Regions from separate parts of the Tritonibacter sp. SIMBA_163 genome, predicted to be linked through region 2. Evidence: riboswitches for the same ligand, from Rfam matches in the RefSeq annotation. Region 2 holds a riboswitch; the other holds the start of a gene.

Region 1 (7,845 bases), on a different contig from region 2:
TCAATGGCCTTGGCGAAACCGTCATCACCCTGCAGGAAAACAACCACATGGTTGTGGTCTCCAAGGAAGGCGAAGTGCTCAACCACTTCTCCGCGGGGGCTGTTGATCTCGACGGCATTGACGCCACCGACGAGCGCGGCGCGATGATCTTCACCGAGAGCCAGAAAGGCCGCCTGCGCGAGCCCGACGCGGTGACGTGGATCGACGACACTCATTTTGCCACCGCCAACGAAGGGGACTACAACGGCGGGTCGCGCGGTTGGACGATCTTCAACAAGGATGGCACCGTGGTCTATGACTCCGGCGTCGATTTCGAACACGCGATCATCCAGATCGGCCACTACCCGGACAAACGCTCCGATGCCAAGGGTGTCGAGCCGGAATCGGTGACCTTTGGCGAGTTTGACGGCACGCCCTATGTCTTTGTCGGCGCCGAGCGCGCGTCTGTTGTTGGGGTCTATGATGTCACCGATCCGGCCAACCCGGTCCTGACCCAGTTGCTGCCCTCCGGCACCGGTCCCGAAGGCTATGTGACCATCCCAGAACGGGGGCTGTTGGTCTCTGCCAATGAAAAAGACCTGATCGAGGACGGTGGCGCCCGCGCCCATGTCATGTTGTTTGAACAGCAGGACGCGCCCGCGGTCTACCCGCACCTGACCTCCGAAGGCATGGACGAGCTGACCGGCTGGGGCGCGATCTCCGGCATGGTGGCGGATTCTGACGGCATGATCTATGCGGTGAACGACAGTTTTTATGGCTTCCAGCCTTCGATCTTCAAGATCGACCCGTCGCAGACCCCTGCCCGTATCATCGATGTGATCCGCATCCACCGCGCCAACGGTGACGCGGCGCAGAAACTGGACCTAGAAGGCATCACGCTGGACGGCAACGGCGGCTTCTACGTCGCCTCCGAAGGACGCACCGAGCGCGCCATTCCGCATGCGATCTACCACGTCACCAAGGACGGTCTGATCAAGACCAACAAGGGCGAGATCACCATCCCGCCGGCCCTGATGAACGTCGAGAAGCGGTTTGGCTTTGAAGGCATCACCAAGGTGGGCGACACCCTGTGGATGGCCGTTCAGCGCGAATGGAAGGATGACCCCAAGAACCTCGTGAAACTGGTCTCCTACAATATCGAGACCAAGGAATGGGGCGCGGTGCACTACCCCAAGGCCGAGCCGGACACCGGCTGGGTGGGTCTGTCGGAAATTACGGCACATGGTGACTACGTCTACATCATCGAACGCGACAACCAGAACGATCACCGTGCGGTCACCAAGAAGATCTACCGCGTCGCCCTCTCCGAGATGGTACCTGCTCCGCTCGGCGGCGAGCTGCCGATTGTGACCAAAGAAGAGGTTCGCGACCTGCTGCCGGATCTGAAATCCACCGGCGGTTATGTGCTCGACAAGGTCGAAGGTCTCGCGATCCTGGAAGACGGCACAGCCTGGGTCTCCACCGACAACGACGGCGTCGACGACAGCTCTGGCGAAACCATGTTCTGGTCCTTCAAGGTCGAATAACACCTCGATCACGATCTGACATTGGAGGGGCCCGGACGGGCCCCTCTTTTTGTGTCAAACGTGCTTCTCAAGGGCCTTGCCCCTCTGACCCTGCGGGCCATTCACCCCAGGATATTTGTGGTCAGAAGAAGGATCGGTCGGAAAACACCGGCGAACGGGCGCGAAGGGGCTTTGTTTTGCGCGCTGGCAAGGGTACGAAGCCCTATTCTCAGGGCAGGGTGAAACTCCCTACCGGTGGTTACAGCCCACGAGCGGCCTTTGCCCATGGCGAAGGTGTCAGCAGACCCGGCGCAATTCCGGGGCCGACGGTCACAGTCCGGATGGAAGAGAATGGAGAGACCCGTGCCGCCGCCTGTGAACAGGGGGAGTCTGGGTCTGTTCGTCTGCCTTGGGTCACATGCGTGCTGAGGAAAGGACGAAACGCAGATGACTCAAACCCTCCCCACCCCGCTCAAGGCGGCTGGCCTGATGGTCCTCGCCGGAGCCTGTTTTGCGCTAGTCAACATTGGACTGCAATCGGCCACCATGCTGCATGGCGCATCGGCCCCCACGGTGACCTTCTGGCAATATCTGATCGCGCTGCTGTTCTACATCCCGTGGATCTGGCGCAACCGGCTGGCTGTTCTGACCACGCGGCAAATCCTTGCCCATGTCCTGCGTGTGGCGCTGGCGGTTGGCGGCGTGCAGCTCTGGACACTGGGGCTCGCGCATGTGCCGATCTGGCAGGCCATCGCCCTGATCCTGCTGTCGCCCTTCTTTGTCACCATCGGCGCGGGGCTGGTCCTGCGCGAGGAGGTCTCGCTTCAGCGCTGGGGCGCGGTGATTGTCGGCATCATCGGCGGCATGGTGATCCTGTCGCCCTGGTCGGATCATTTTCAGATCGCGGCACTTCTGCCGGTGGCGGCAGCTGCCCTCTGGGCTGCCAGTTCGGTGGTGACCAAGCAGTTGACCCATCGCGACAGCACCGAGACTGTGACGATCTACCTGCTGCTTCTACTAAGCCCCGCCAATGCGCTGCTTGCGGTCGGCAGCGGTTTTACTCTGCCCGAGGGCACGCTCTGGCTGGTGATCGGGGCAGGGTTGCTGACGGCGCTGGCGCAGCATACGTTGGTGCGGGCCTATACGCTGGCGGATGCGGCCTTCCTTCAGCCCTTCGACCATCTGAAACTTCTGTTCAATGTCGGTCTTGGGGCGCTTGTGTTTGGCTTCCTGCCGGACGGCAACATGTGGCTCGGCACCGCGCTGATCCTGGTGGCCAGCGCCTATCTGCTGTCGCATGAGGTGCGGACGAGGCCCGGTTCAGCCGCGCAGGGTGCCTGAGACAAGCTCAGCCAGCATCACCGCATTCTGGTCGCGCGCGCCATCGTGGGCGGCGCGGCCAAACATTACCTCCAGCGAGGTGCTGGTGGTCTCCATGAGGGAGGCGGCCCCCAGAAGCTGCGTCACCACAACCAACGCGCGCGGCATGCCTGCATCCTGCCAGCGTTGCGTGGCCTGCACCGTCGCCACCAGCCCCTCGAACAGTGTATGAAGCGATGGTCCCGCCTTGGCGGTTGGCAGCGCGGCGTGATCCAGCATCGCGCGGATCAGCAGACGGGTCGGCGCCGGGTCGGCCTGCATCTGCGCCATGAAGGCGGCAAAGAACGCCTCCAGCTGGTCCTCGGGCGGACGGTCATCCTGCATCGCGTCGAACAGAAGTTGCACCATCTCCGCCGCCGTCTGCTCCACCGCCAATGCATACAGCGCGTCCTTGCTGCCGAAATGATGCAGCAGCGCCTGTTTGCTCAGGCCCAGCTCGCGCGCGATCGCCGAAACCGACGCCCCGGCATAGCCATGCGCGGCAAACAGGCGACAAGCGCTGCGGATCAACTGGAACCGGGTGGTCTGAGGGGGAGATGTGTTCATGCCGCCATTAAGGCAGGCGTCGTGCCGCCGCACAACCTACCGCGTGGTAAGGACGCGCAAGCCCAACAATAAAATCGCCCCCGGCAAAGGCACCGGGGGCGGGACAACAGGGCGCAAGCGCCCCGGGAGGGATCAGTTCACGGTCGAGGCGATTTCCTTCGGCCGCGATCCATTGGCCGAGGCGATCTCGATCCGGCGTGGTTTCAGGGCTTCGGGCACTTCACGCACCAAGTCGATGTGCAGCATTCCATCGGCGTGGCTGGCGCCTTCGACGCGCACGTGATCGGCGAGGGTAAAGCGGCGCTCGAATGCGCGGGTCGCGATGCCACGGTGAAGATAGCTGCGCACTTCGCTCTCCTCACCCTTGCGGGCGGAAACGATCAGCGCGTGCTCCTTCACCTCGACGTTCAGTTCCTCTTCCGAGAATCCGGCCACGGCGATGGAGATGCGATAGGCATCATCCGCGGTCTTTTCGATGTTGTAAGGGGGGTAGCTGGGCTGCTGGATATCCGAGCTCATGACCCGGTCCATCAGGTCGGCAATCTGGTCGAAACCAACGGTTGCGCGGTGCAGCGGAGCAAAATCAAACGTACGCATGGTTCATCCTCATCTTTGAGCGATAACTGCTATGAAGCCCTCCCAAACGGGACGGGCGGTTCTGCGCCGGGACCCAATCAGTGGCGCCCCGGACACCCTCCGATTTATGAAGGGGCTCCGCAGTTTCAAGAGGCTGCCCCCTCAGTTTGAGATGAATTTTGCGCCCATGTCACGGCGGCGGGGTTCACCCACCTGCACCCGGCTGACCCCTTGCGGCAATTGGCTGCCCACATGGGTGCCAGTCAGCTGGGCTTCCAGCAGTGCCAGCTCATCGGCCAGTGACGCGCCGAGCGAGACCGGATTGCCCTCCACCCTGGCCTTGGCCGACACCACGGAAACAATGCGCGGCCGCTCGCCATCGAAAGAGAAAACGGGCGCGCCGGAGGAGCCGAAATCCACATCGCAGGACATCACCAGTACGCCGTCCTGCCGTGCCATCACGGTGCAGACCTCCTGCAACGACGGCGCTTCGGATCGGTCCTGCGCGTAAGACACCACCCCGACCCGCGCGCCCTTGCGGGGGCGCACATCGGTTTCAAACGGGGTCACAGTGGTGTTGCGGATCGGGCGCTGCAGTTGCAGCAAGGCGATATCGTTGCGCACCCGCGTCGCCGAAAGCGTGCCATCGTAAACGTAGGAAGGATGCAGCACCGCCCGTTTGACGGAGCGATAGGCCGAGGCCCGCCCGTTGCGCCAGCCGGCCAAAAACTCGATCGAGGTCGCGTCGATCTGCTCCAACGTGTCGCGATCATAGAGACAATGCGCCGCCGTCAGCACCAGATCGGGCGCGATCAACGCCCCGGTGCAAAACCCCTCACCACGGCGATCCAGCCGTCCGACTGCCTCCCAGTCGCGGCCCGCATCTGTGGTCTCCAGGCTCTTGAGACGGCTGTCATCGGCGCGCAGATCCGGTCCGGCTTGCGCAAGGCCGGACATCGCGCAGAACAAAGCGCTTGAAATCAATTGCTTGAAAGGCAGCACAGGCACACTCCACATCCCACATGCAGCAGAGTAGCCAGCACCTGGGGCAAAATTTGGGCGCGCGGCGGCGATTCCATGCGCCCCTTTGTGATGCAGGTTGCAGCGGCTCAGCGCAAGATCGGAACCGAAGGCGCGCTGCGATCCGCCTGCAGCGCCGGCGGTTTCGGGCCACCGGTCGCCCAGTCCAAAAGCTCCACCGTATGCACGATTGGCAGTGAGGTGCCGGAGCCGATCTGCATCATGCAGCCGATGTTGCCCGCCGCGATGAGATCGGGCGATTTGGCCTCAAGCGTGCGCACCTTGCGGGCCTTCAACTGGGCCGAGATTTCGGGTTGCAGCAGGTTGTAGGTGCCGGCGGAGCCACAGCACAGATGGCTGTCGGCGGGTTCGACCACCGTAAAACCGGCACGTTTCAGCAAGGTCTTTGGGTGGGTCTTGATCTGCTGGCCGTGTTGCAGCGAACAGGCCGCGTGATAGGCGACCGTGAGCTCTTGGTCCGCGCCTTCTGGCAGGTCGAGCTGCATCAGAAGTTCTGAGATATCCATCGCAAGACCCGAGACGGTCGCGGCGTCCGCCGCCAGCGCATCGTTGCGGAACATATGACCGTAGTCCTTCACCGTGGTGCCGCAGCCGGAGGTGTTGATGACGATCGCATCCAGCCCCTTGCCCGTCTTCTCCGTCATCCAGGCGTGGATGTTCTTGGCCGCAGTCGCGTGGCTTTCGTCCTCGCGCCCCATGTGATGGGTGAGCGCGCCGCAACAGCCCGCGCCTTTTGCCACCACCACCTCACAGCCCAATCGGCGCAGCAGGCGGATGGTGGCGTCGTTGATATCGGTGTTGAGCGCCTTTTGCGCGCAGCCCGTCATCAGCGCCACGCGCTTTACCGGGTTGCCTTCGGCGGCAAAGCTCTGCGGATCATCGTTGCGACTGACCGGCGGGATCACTTTTGGCGCCATCTCCAGCATCGCCCGCAGACGGGCATCCGGCATGAGCCCCTTGAAGGGGCGCGCCAGTTTCGCCCCCAGCAAGGCCAGCCGGAAGCGCCCCGGATAAGGCAGGATGCGCGCGAGTACCCAGCGCAGCGCACGGTCACTGAAAGGTCGCTTGTAGTGTTTGTCGATATACGCGCGCGCATGATCCACCAGATGCATGTAATGCACACCAGACGGGCAAGTGGTCATGCAGGCCAGACAGGACAGGCAGCGGTCGATGTGCCTGACCGTCTTTTCATCCGGAACCCGCTCGTTTTCCAGCATGTCCTTGATCAGGTAGATGCGCCCGCGCGGGCTGTCCAACTCATCGCCCAGCACCTGGTAGGTCGGACAGGTGGCGGTGCAGAACCCGCAATGCACGCAGGAGCGCAGGATTTCATTGGCACGTTGAGTGCCCGGATCGCGGAGCTGGTCTTCGGTGAACGTGGTTTGCATCTTGTTATCCCATCAGCCCCTGATTGAGGATCCCTTTTGGATCAAACTGCGCCCTGAGCCCGGCAGAGATCGCGGCCAGTGGCGCAGGCTCGGGGTGAAAGCGCGGCAGGCTCGCGCGCTCTCCAGCCCGCACCAGCGTGGCATGGCCGGGCACCGTCATCATGGACCGCACATCGCGGCCCGCAGGCATCAGCGCCCAGATCAACCCGCCGCCCCAGTCACACAGGGTGCGGGTTGCGCCCAGCGCCGGGATCAGATCCACCGCATCAGTGGGTTTGACCGAGATCCGCCAGACATCGCCCGCCGCATCGGCAAAGGGTCTGACATCGCGAATATCCCGCCACAGCGCCGCGCTGTCGGGGAGCGTTTCGACCGCGCCCAATGTCCCCAGCGTGCGGGCCAGCCCCCCGGCGCGATAGGCGACTGAGGCCTCAAACCCCTGCAGCCGCACATATGCGGTCTGCACCTCGGGGTCATAGGCAGCCCCTGTGACGTCAAAGGGCGATCCGAGCGCCGCAGACATCGACTTGATACCTTTCGCAAGGTCCACATCGCGCAGGGCAAGCGTCGCAGTCACCTCTGGCACCGGCAGCACCTTCAGAGACACCTCGGTCAGCACCCCCAGCGTGCCATGCGCCCCCGCCATCAACTTCACCAGATCATAGCCGGTGACGTTCTTCATCACCCGACCACCATTGGACAGGACTGCCCCCTGCCCGTCGACAAACCGCACCCCCAGCAGGAAATCCCGCGCGGCCCCGGCCTGAATGCGCCGAGGACCAGAGATATTGGCCGCAAAAACACCACCCACCGTTGGTTCGCCCGACGTGCCCATCAGGGCACGATGGTCCATCGGCTCAAACGCCAGTTGCTGGCCCTCAGTGGCCAACAGCGCCTCGACCTCCGCAACCGGCGTCCCCGCCTGCACCACCAGCGTCAGGGCCTCCGGCTCGTAGAGCGTCACCCCGGACAAGCCGCGCGTGCTCAGCACCGCGCCATCTTCATGAATCCCCCGGGTGCCGCCACCCTGAATGCACAGAGGCCCAGTCGCGCCTCCAATGATCTCGGCCAGTTCAGCCTCGCTCTGCGGTGTCATCATTTCATCTTTTTCCAAATATCCTTGGGGGTCTGGGGGCAAAGCCCCCAGCTCGGAGATGAGGGACGCCTCACTCCGTGGCCAGATCAACACTTCGACGCCCGGCCGTCGTTGACAGCGGGAACACCTTCGCCGGGTTGAGCAGCCACTTGGGATCGAACACGTCCTTGACCCAAAGCTGCGCCTCGATGTCCGCGGCCTCATACTGATGCAGCATCAGGTCGCGTTTCTCGATGCCCACGCCATGTTCGCCGGTCAGGCATCCGCCCACCTCGACGCAGAGCTTCAGGATCTCGGCCCCAAGCGCCTCGCA
Region 2 (7,845 bases):
GAAGCTTGCGGTCATCGCCCGGATATCGTCTTCGCTATAGGCTGCCTGAGCCATGAACAGCGCGTTCAACGTGGTCTCGGCCATTGCGGATGTGCCGCAAAGTGCGGTTGCAGCCATAAGGGCCGCCCGAAGTTTCAAAGTCATTGGTTCACTCCTGTTGATATCACGACGTCGGGCAGGCCCGACCCCTTCCGGTTTTGTTGCGTCCACTGCGCCAAAGTACCTGGGCTGACTCATCCGGCTATTAAGTCCAAGTGGTGGACTTAATGCTTGCAGAAGCACTCCGCAGCTGTCAATGTATTTTTGATGAAGCAGCCCGTACCTCAGATTCACGCCATGTTTGGAACGTCTTCAGGAGCCGCTGGTGTCCACAACCGGCGCGTGGTGATCGATGCGATCCGGGTCAATGGTGCCCTGTCGCGGGCAGCCCTGGCGCGGGCGACAAAGCTTGCCAAGCAAACATTGTCCAACATCATCGAAGATCTGGAAAAGGAGGGGTTGGTTGCTGCGCAGGAAGCCGTCCTTGAGGGGCGCGGAAAGCCGGCAATTCCTTATGCGCTCGCCCCGTTGGGAGCATTTTCCGTCGGGCTGCAGATCGACAGGCATGTGGCTCGATGCGTCATCGTGAACCTTGTCGGTGAGGTCGAGGTCAGGCGTGATGTCGCGGTTTCGACCGGGGACCCGGGGGCGGGAATGATCGAGCTGGCCCAGCTCGTGCAGGGCGCACGCGACGAACTGGAGCAACGCCATCCGAATTCGATGGAGCGGATCGTGGGGCTGGGGGTGGCGATGCCCGGACCATTCGGCCCGCAGGCCGGAGTTTCCACCGAAGAATTCACCATGGCCTTCTGGCAGAAATATCCGTTGGTGGAACGCCTTGAAGCCGCGACGGGATTGTCCGTCAATTTGCAGAACGACGCGGCGGCGGCGGCCATGGCGGAGAAGCTGACCGGCCAGGCCCATGGCAAACAGAATGCGGTGTGCATCTACCTCGGCTACGGGCTTGGCGCGGGCCTGATCATCAACGGGGAAGTCTACAACGGAGAGCGCGGAAATGCAGGTGAGATTGGTATGATCTGCATGAAACCTGGCCAGTTGACGACTGATATTCTTGAACAGTTGCTCTCTCTGGGTGGGTTTTGCGCGCGATTTGGCGTGAACCATTCTGCGCCGGACATATTTGCGCGGATCACAACCCTGCTGCGGAACAAACATCCGGGCGTCGAAGAGTGGCTCGACCAATCTGCCGGTTATCTCGCCTGGGTTGCCAATATCGTACAGCTCACCTTGGATCCGCAGGCCGTTATCCTGTGCGGCACCGCTCCGAAAGAAATGATCAAGGCGCTTGTCGAACGGACCAATAGCTTGTTGGGACCTGATCGAGAGCGGCAGATCCTGGTTGGTCTCTCGGATCCCTGGACCGTGGCGCTTGGGGCGGCTGCCGAACCGATCAGCCGGAGTTTCGATCCAAAATATGCCGCCTTGCTAAAATCAGGTTGAGCGGCGCGATGCCGTGCAGGCGTGCGCTTTAACTTATGAAATGTCAGAGTATCATTGCGCATCGCTTCCACGCAGGCGACGACGCGCGCGTCGCCCATCGCGACAAGGAGATCAGACATGACAGAGGTATCGATGTCCGAGGCAGGGGTTGTTGTTGATGCAACTCTTGTTGCCAAGGCATTCGGGATTGCGCCGGACGTGGTGCGGCAAGAAATGCGCGACGGCACCATCACAAGTCAGAGCGAGACCGGCGTCGCAGAGGATGCAGGGCGCATGCGGGTGACGTTCTATCGTGCGGACCGGGCGTTCCGGCTGGTGATTGCCGAGACTGGGGAGATCCTGTCGCGCGCGACATTCCCGGTGCTCGCCCGTCGCCGTTCCGCACCGCCTGATGTGGACTAATTGCTCTGCAATCATTCCCGAAAGGCCTCTGTGTGGTGGCGCAACGGGCGACACCAAGCATCTCGCCCCGCTGAATGACCGAGATGTATCGAGGGCGCTCCCCTCTGACTAATGCACGATAGATATGGCTTTTTTGGGGGGGGAGCCAGAGCAGAGACTGGCGGGTGATCCTGCAAATTGCCGAGAGCATCACGGTCCAAGTGCCGCATATAGATACTGGCGTGATCAGATCAGGCGCCCGTGACCTCTGAATTTTGCGGTCCGTTTTCGGAGGGCTTGTCTTCGAGGGCAAAACCCGCCATGAGGATTTTGTTCTCAGGGCGGGGTGAAATTCCCCACCGGCGGTGACAGCCCGCGAGCGCCTGCCATGTGGCAGGGTCAGCAGATACCGGTGGAATTCCGGAGCCGACGGTTAAAGTCCGGATGGTAGAGAACCAGTCGCAGGTGGCCAGGGCCCCTGTGGCCGGGTACGAAATGCCTTGGGACCATTTGAACAAGACAGGATGGTTCTATGACTGACACACTCAAAATCGCCTTCGTGAAGGCCCGCTGGCACAGCGATATCGTCGATCAATCTTTGGTCGGCTTAAATGCACGTCTGGAGGCGGCGGGACGGGCCGCAGAGGTGAATACCTTTGACGTGCCCGGGGCCTTTGAAATGCCACTGCTGGCCAAGAGGCTGGGGGCGAGTGGCAAATACGACGCGGTGGTCTGTGCGGCGCTTGTTGTCGATGGCGGTATTTATCGCCATGATTTTGTTGCCGCCAGCGTGGTCGAGGGATTGATGCGCGCGCAGATGGATACCGGAGTGCCGGTGTTCTCCGTGTCGCTGACGCCGCATCATTTCCAGCCGAGCGAAGAGCATCTGGGCTTTTACCACCAGCATTTCGTCAAGAAGGGCGAAGAAGCGGCCAATGCCGTGATGATGATCGCGGATCTGGAGGTCTGAATGTCCGGGGAATTGCCTGCATTTGCGTTTGCCACCGCCGGAGCCATTCGTTTTGGACGGGGCGAGGCACTCCGGGCGGTTCCCGATATGGCCGCGCTGGGCAGCCGCATCCTGCTGGTGACCGGCGCGACTGTGCAGCGGGCGGCATGGCTTGTCTCTGCCTTGCAGAGCGCGGGTTGCGTCGTCACGCTTTGTCCAACGGCGTCGGAGCCGGATGTTGACATGATTTCCGCCGGCGTCGAGCTGGCACGCGCGAAGGGTGCCGAGGCCGTGGTTGCGCTGGGCGGTGGCGCGGCGATCGATGCGGGCAAGGCAATTGCTGCATTGGTGCCGGCGTCCCGGCCATTGATCGACCACCTCGAAGTGGTCGGGCAGGGGCTGCCGCTGGATCACGCGCCATTGCCGTTTGTGGCGATCCCGACCACCGCAGGCACCGGAGCAGAGGTTACGCGCAACGCGGTGATCGCGGTGCCCGAGGTGCAGCGCAAGGTCAGCCTGAGGGATGCACGGATGTTGCCACGCATTGCGGTTGTGGATCCCAGCCTGAGTGACGGCTGTCCGCGCCATGTCACATTGGCCTCAGGGTTGGATGCAATCACGCAGGTGATCGAGCCCTACATCTGCACACGCGCCAATCCAGTGACCGACGCGCTGTGCCGGGCCGCAATTCCGGCCGGGCTGAAGGCACTGCCGCGCCTGCTGGTGGGCGAGGACGCCGCAGCGCGGGACGCGATGGCCTGGACCTCGCTGTGTGGTGGGCTGGCACTGGCGAATGCAGGTCTTGGTGTGGTGCACGGGCTTGCGGGGCCGCTTGGCGGTCTGTCTGATGCAGCGCATGGTGCTATCTGTGGCGCGCTGCTGCCACATGGGCTTGCAGCCAATGCGGCCTATGCAGATGCCGGAACCGCGGCGCGTCTGGATGACATTCGGGGCTGGATTGGGCAGGCGCTGGGCTGTCGCACTGATGCAGCTTTCGCGTCACTTGCGGAATGGTCGCGCGATCAAGGGGCGCCGGGGCTGGATGCGCTCGGTATTGATGCAGAGATGAGGGTAGCGGCGGCAAAGGCGGCGGCATCCTCGTCGTCGATGAAGGCGAACCCGGTGAGCCTCAACGAGGAAGAGTTGATGCGCATCATGGACGCCGCCCGTTGATGAGCACAGACATGGGGCGCGCCTTTGCTGTGTTGGCTGACGAGGGCGGACGCGAGATGGGTCCGCCCAAGAGATTTCACGCCGCACCATCGGTCTGAGGCCGGGATCGCTGTGCCATCAGCGCAGCGCTCTTTGCAGAGGCTTAGCGCTCTACTGTCGCGTTTTGCTTGTTCTTCTCGGCTGTGGCCTTCATGCGCGCCAAGAGGTCCGCCTTTGACGGGCGCTGACCAAATGGGTTCTCCTTGGAGCCTTTGGCATTGTGCTCGGTGTGGCGTGGATTTTTCTTGCCCGTCTTGGGGCCGCCCGACGTCCCATAGTCCATTGTACAGATCACCTTCTGAGGTTGTTTGAAATGTCATGCACGAAATGAGCGCAACACTACAAGCGGAACTTGAACGGATATCGGATCTGGCAGGGCACCGTTTCGGCGCACCGCTCGGCCAAGTAGCCTGAACTCTGGGGAGGGGGCGGCAGGCGCCAAGGCGCCACCAGACGCGGGATCTAGGTCTGGGTTCCGGGGGAGAGCGCTTCTGCGAGGGTGTCGATTTCTTCGGCGGCCCCGAAAAACAGCGGGACACGCGCGTGCAGGCTGTCCGGGGTGCGATCCAGGATCGAGGTCACCCCGTCTGTTGCCTTGCCTTCGGCCTGCTCGATCAGAAACGCGATGGGAAAGGCCTCATAGGCGAGGCGAAGAAAACCGCCCTCATATCCGGCTCGACTGTCCGCCGGGTACATGAACACGCCGCCCTTGCGCAGAATTCGGTGCAGATCGCCCACGGCGGCGGCAATCCAACGCATGTTGAAGTCGCGACCTCGCGGTCCCTCGCGTCCGGCAAGAAGCGCGTCGATATAGTCCCGCAAGGGCTGCGGCCAACGTCGCAGATTGGAGGCGTTGAACGCGATGGTCGAGGTGGCCGGGGCAATCTTCACATCCGGGCTGTCGACATGGAACACGCCGGTGACCGGATCACATGTGGCGATATGGGTGCCCGATCCGGTGCTGAACCCGAAATCAACGCTGTGACCAAAGGAGACATAGGCCGCGGCCAGGATGTCTCGGCCCGACCGTAGCATGCTGTCGTTTGCGTCGAAGATGCAGAACAAAGCGCCCAGAGGTGCGCCAATCCCGATACTGCCAGAGCCGTCAATGGGATCCATCGCAACGTCGAATTGCCCGTCCGCATTCAGGGTGATGACGTCATCGCTCTCTTCTGACAGCACGCGTGCTACGTCGCACTCCTGCAATACTGCCAGGTAGTGATCATGCGCGCCCATATCGAGCGCCTTCTGTTTGTCACCGGACTCGTTCACCCCGACCGTTGCAGTCGGATCGCCCGACAGCCGCCCCTGAGCCAGACGGGTCGCCAAAGGTGCGCTGGCATCCGCGATGACCTCAAGCAGACGCGCGAGTGCGGTGCTTTTAAGAGACGCGTCCGCGCGGTTGGTCAGGAAGCTGGCGAGCGTAGGAGCACAGATTGCACCGTCATCTTTGAGTATCAATGTGTTGGGTGTCATCTCTGTTCTGTCTGTCCTGTGGCGGTTTTTGATATGGCGACCTGCGCAGGTCGCAGGGGTGGGGCGCGGCATCTGACGGGACCAGCGCTGCGCCCGAGCCAGGGTCTTGGACCACATTCGCCGCGGATGTGCCAGTGTCTCTTGGTGGGATGGGAGGCGGCAGCTGGGAAGGTTCGTTCCGGGCGGTGTCATCGGACCTGGGGGCGGTGGAAGAGGCGAGGCTGCCCGTTTCTGTCTGGACCGTGTAGACCCTTCCCGATATCGAAGCGCAAATTGAGGCGGGTGCCCACGCCAGTGCAATCGGTCAACCGAGACGCGTGCTGCGTATCCTGCTGGCACCAGACCTGCGCTGCGTCCTGTGCAGCCCGGTTCGTAAACTGGTGGGCTGGGACATGAAAGGGAGAGGCATGATGATCGGCACCGAGTGGGCATTCGACAGATATGAGAGCGTCCGGGCGACGCTGCCCGAGGCGGAGTTTCCGTTGACCTCTCGGTCCGGACACGATCTGGGGGATACGGTCGACGATTACGATGCCTATATCCTTGATGCCTTTGGGGTGCTGAACCGGGGCGAAACCGCGATTGAAGGTGCAGTCGAGCGGATGGCAGCGCTGCGGGCGCTGGGCAAGCGTCTGGTCGTGCTTACCAATGCGGCCAGCTACACACGGGCGGAGGTTCTGGCCAAATACCACCGGCTCGGCTTTGATTTTGACGCCTCCGAGGTGGTGTCGAGCCGCGATGTGGCTTTTACCGCGCTGCCGGAGCTTCCCGCGGGGCAGGTCTGGGCCGCTGCTGCTGCCGAGGGGGATGACTTCAGTGATGCCCCCGTCGGTGCGCGGATTGAACATCTGTCTGATGATCCGGATCTGTTGCGCAATGCGGGGGGCTTCTTGCTTCTGTCCTCCGCCCGTTGGAGCGCGGCCGATACCACCGCACTGACAGAGGCGCTGCTGGACAATCCGAGGCCGCTGATTGTTGCAAACCCCGATCTGGTCGCCCCCCGAGAGGACGGGCTGTCGGTGGAGCCCGGCCTGATTGCCCATGAGATCATCGAGCGTACGGGCGGGCAGGTTGCTTTCTTTGGCAAACCGTTTGGAAACGCTTTTGAAATTGCGCTGGCGCGTCTGCCGGGGGTATCGCGGGATCGGGTCGCCATGGTAGGCGATACGCTTCATACAGATGTGTTGGGGGGCGCGGCGGCTGGTATCGGCTCCGTTCTGATCACGGATCACGGTCTGTTCAGCGGTCAGGATGTCGCTCCCTTCATCACGAGGTGCGCAATTCGACCGAGCTGGATTGTCGCGACGACCTAGTATCGCAACACTGCCGGGAAATTGGCGTCCCGGGTCGAAACCTGAGGATGGGAGACTGGATTGACGGCATTTTTGATACAGATCGCAGGGGCGGCCGCACTGCTGCTCTGGGCGGTGCGTTTGGTGCGCACCGGGGTGGAGCGGGCTTTTGCCACGCAGTTGCGGCAGGGGTTGCGCCGTGCGTCCGACAACCGGGTGTTGGCCGCTGTGTCAGGGATGCTGTCCGCGATGTTGCTGCAAAGCTCCACTGCCGTTGCGATGTTGGTATCGAATTTTGCCAGCAAGGGCGTTTTTACAGCCGCAGTCGGTGTGGCGATGCTGCTGGGGGCCGACCTCGGGTCGGCTCTTGTGGCGCAGATCCTGTTGGCACGTCCTGGGGTTCTGGTACCGGCGCTTCTGCTGCTTGGGGTGGTCCTGTTCCTGCGCAGCAATCAGCGCAAACTGCGTCAAACAGGCCGTATCCTGATCGGATTGGCACTGATCTTCGTTTCGCTTGATATGCTTCGCACCGCCACAGCGCCGATCATCCAGAGCGAGGGGGCGGTGGCGATCCTCGGCTATCTCGATTCCGATCTGCTTACGGCGTTTCTGCTTGGCGCGGTTTTTGCATGGGTGGTGCATTCCAGCGTGGCGGCGATCCTGCTGTTTGTCACCATGGTCGCGCAGGGCGCCTTGCAGCCAATGGCTGCGATGGCGATGGTGCTGGGCGCCAATCTCGGTGGTGCCATGATCGCCTTTGTGTTGACGCTTGCCGCTGACGTGCGGGCCCGGCGGATCGTGACCGCCAATCTGGTCTTGCGCGGCGGGGGCGCGATTGCCGTGCTGCTCGCGCTCAGCTTTCAGGTGTTTGATCCGGCTTGGCTGGGCCAGGACGCCGCTGTTCAGGTGATGAACCTGCACCTTGCGTTCAATCTTGCGCTCTGCGTTCTGGCGTTGCCCTTCGCCGGTCTGATCGCAAAGCTGAGCGAGCAGATGATGCGAGACCAGAGCACGCAAACCCTTGGTCGTGGGCTT

The links. Region 2 has a riboswitch for FMN ahead of R0J92_RS10235 (6,7-dimethyl-8-ribityllumazine synthase). Riboswitches for the same ligand answer to the same signal wherever they lie in the genome.
Region 1: another riboswitch for FMN. It lies ahead of R0J92_RS07050 (DMT family transporter); the one in region 2 lies ahead of R0J92_RS10235 (6,7-dimethyl-8-ribityllumazine synthase).

Annotation. Positions count from the first base shown of each region.
Region 1 covers NZ_JAWJBP010000003.1:23,763-31,607, reverse strand. Annotated here, with positions in the region: gene R0J92_RS07055 (esterase-like activity of phytase family protein) at 1-1,526, shown strand, start outside; FMN riboswitch at 1,727-1,862, shown strand; gene R0J92_RS07050 (DMT family transporter) at 1,953-2,846, shown strand; gene R0J92_RS07045 (TetR/AcrR family transcriptional regulator) at 2,826-3,431, opposite strand; gene R0J92_RS07040 (Hsp20 family protein) at 3,564-4,028, opposite strand; gene R0J92_RS07035 (trypsin-like serine peptidase) at 4,170-4,964, opposite strand; gene glcF (glycolate oxidase subunit GlcF) at 5,117-6,436, opposite strand; gene R0J92_RS07025 (FAD-binding protein) at 6,441-7,532, opposite strand; gene R0J92_RS07020 (FAD-linked oxidase C-terminal domain-containing protein) at 7,603-7,845, opposite strand, start outside.
Region 2 covers NZ_JAWJBP010000004.1:288,383-296,227, forward strand. Annotated here, with positions in the region: gene R0J92_RS10220 (extracellular solute-binding protein) at 1-144, opposite strand, end outside; gene R0J92_RS10225 (ROK family protein) at 307-1,500, shown strand; gene R0J92_RS10230 (DUF6522 family protein) at 1,618-1,902, shown strand; FMN riboswitch at 2,210-2,341, shown strand; gene R0J92_RS10235 (6,7-dimethyl-8-ribityllumazine synthase) at 2,414-2,851, shown strand; gene R0J92_RS10240 (iron-containing alcohol dehydrogenase) at 2,852-4,003, shown strand; gene R0J92_RS10245 (hypothetical protein) at 4,146-4,325, opposite strand; gene R0J92_RS10250 (class 1 fructose-bisphosphatase) at 4,505-5,518, opposite strand; gene R0J92_RS10255 (HAD-IIA family hydrolase) at 5,929-6,831, shown strand; gene R0J92_RS10260 (Na/Pi cotransporter family protein) at 6,892-7,845, shown strand, end outside.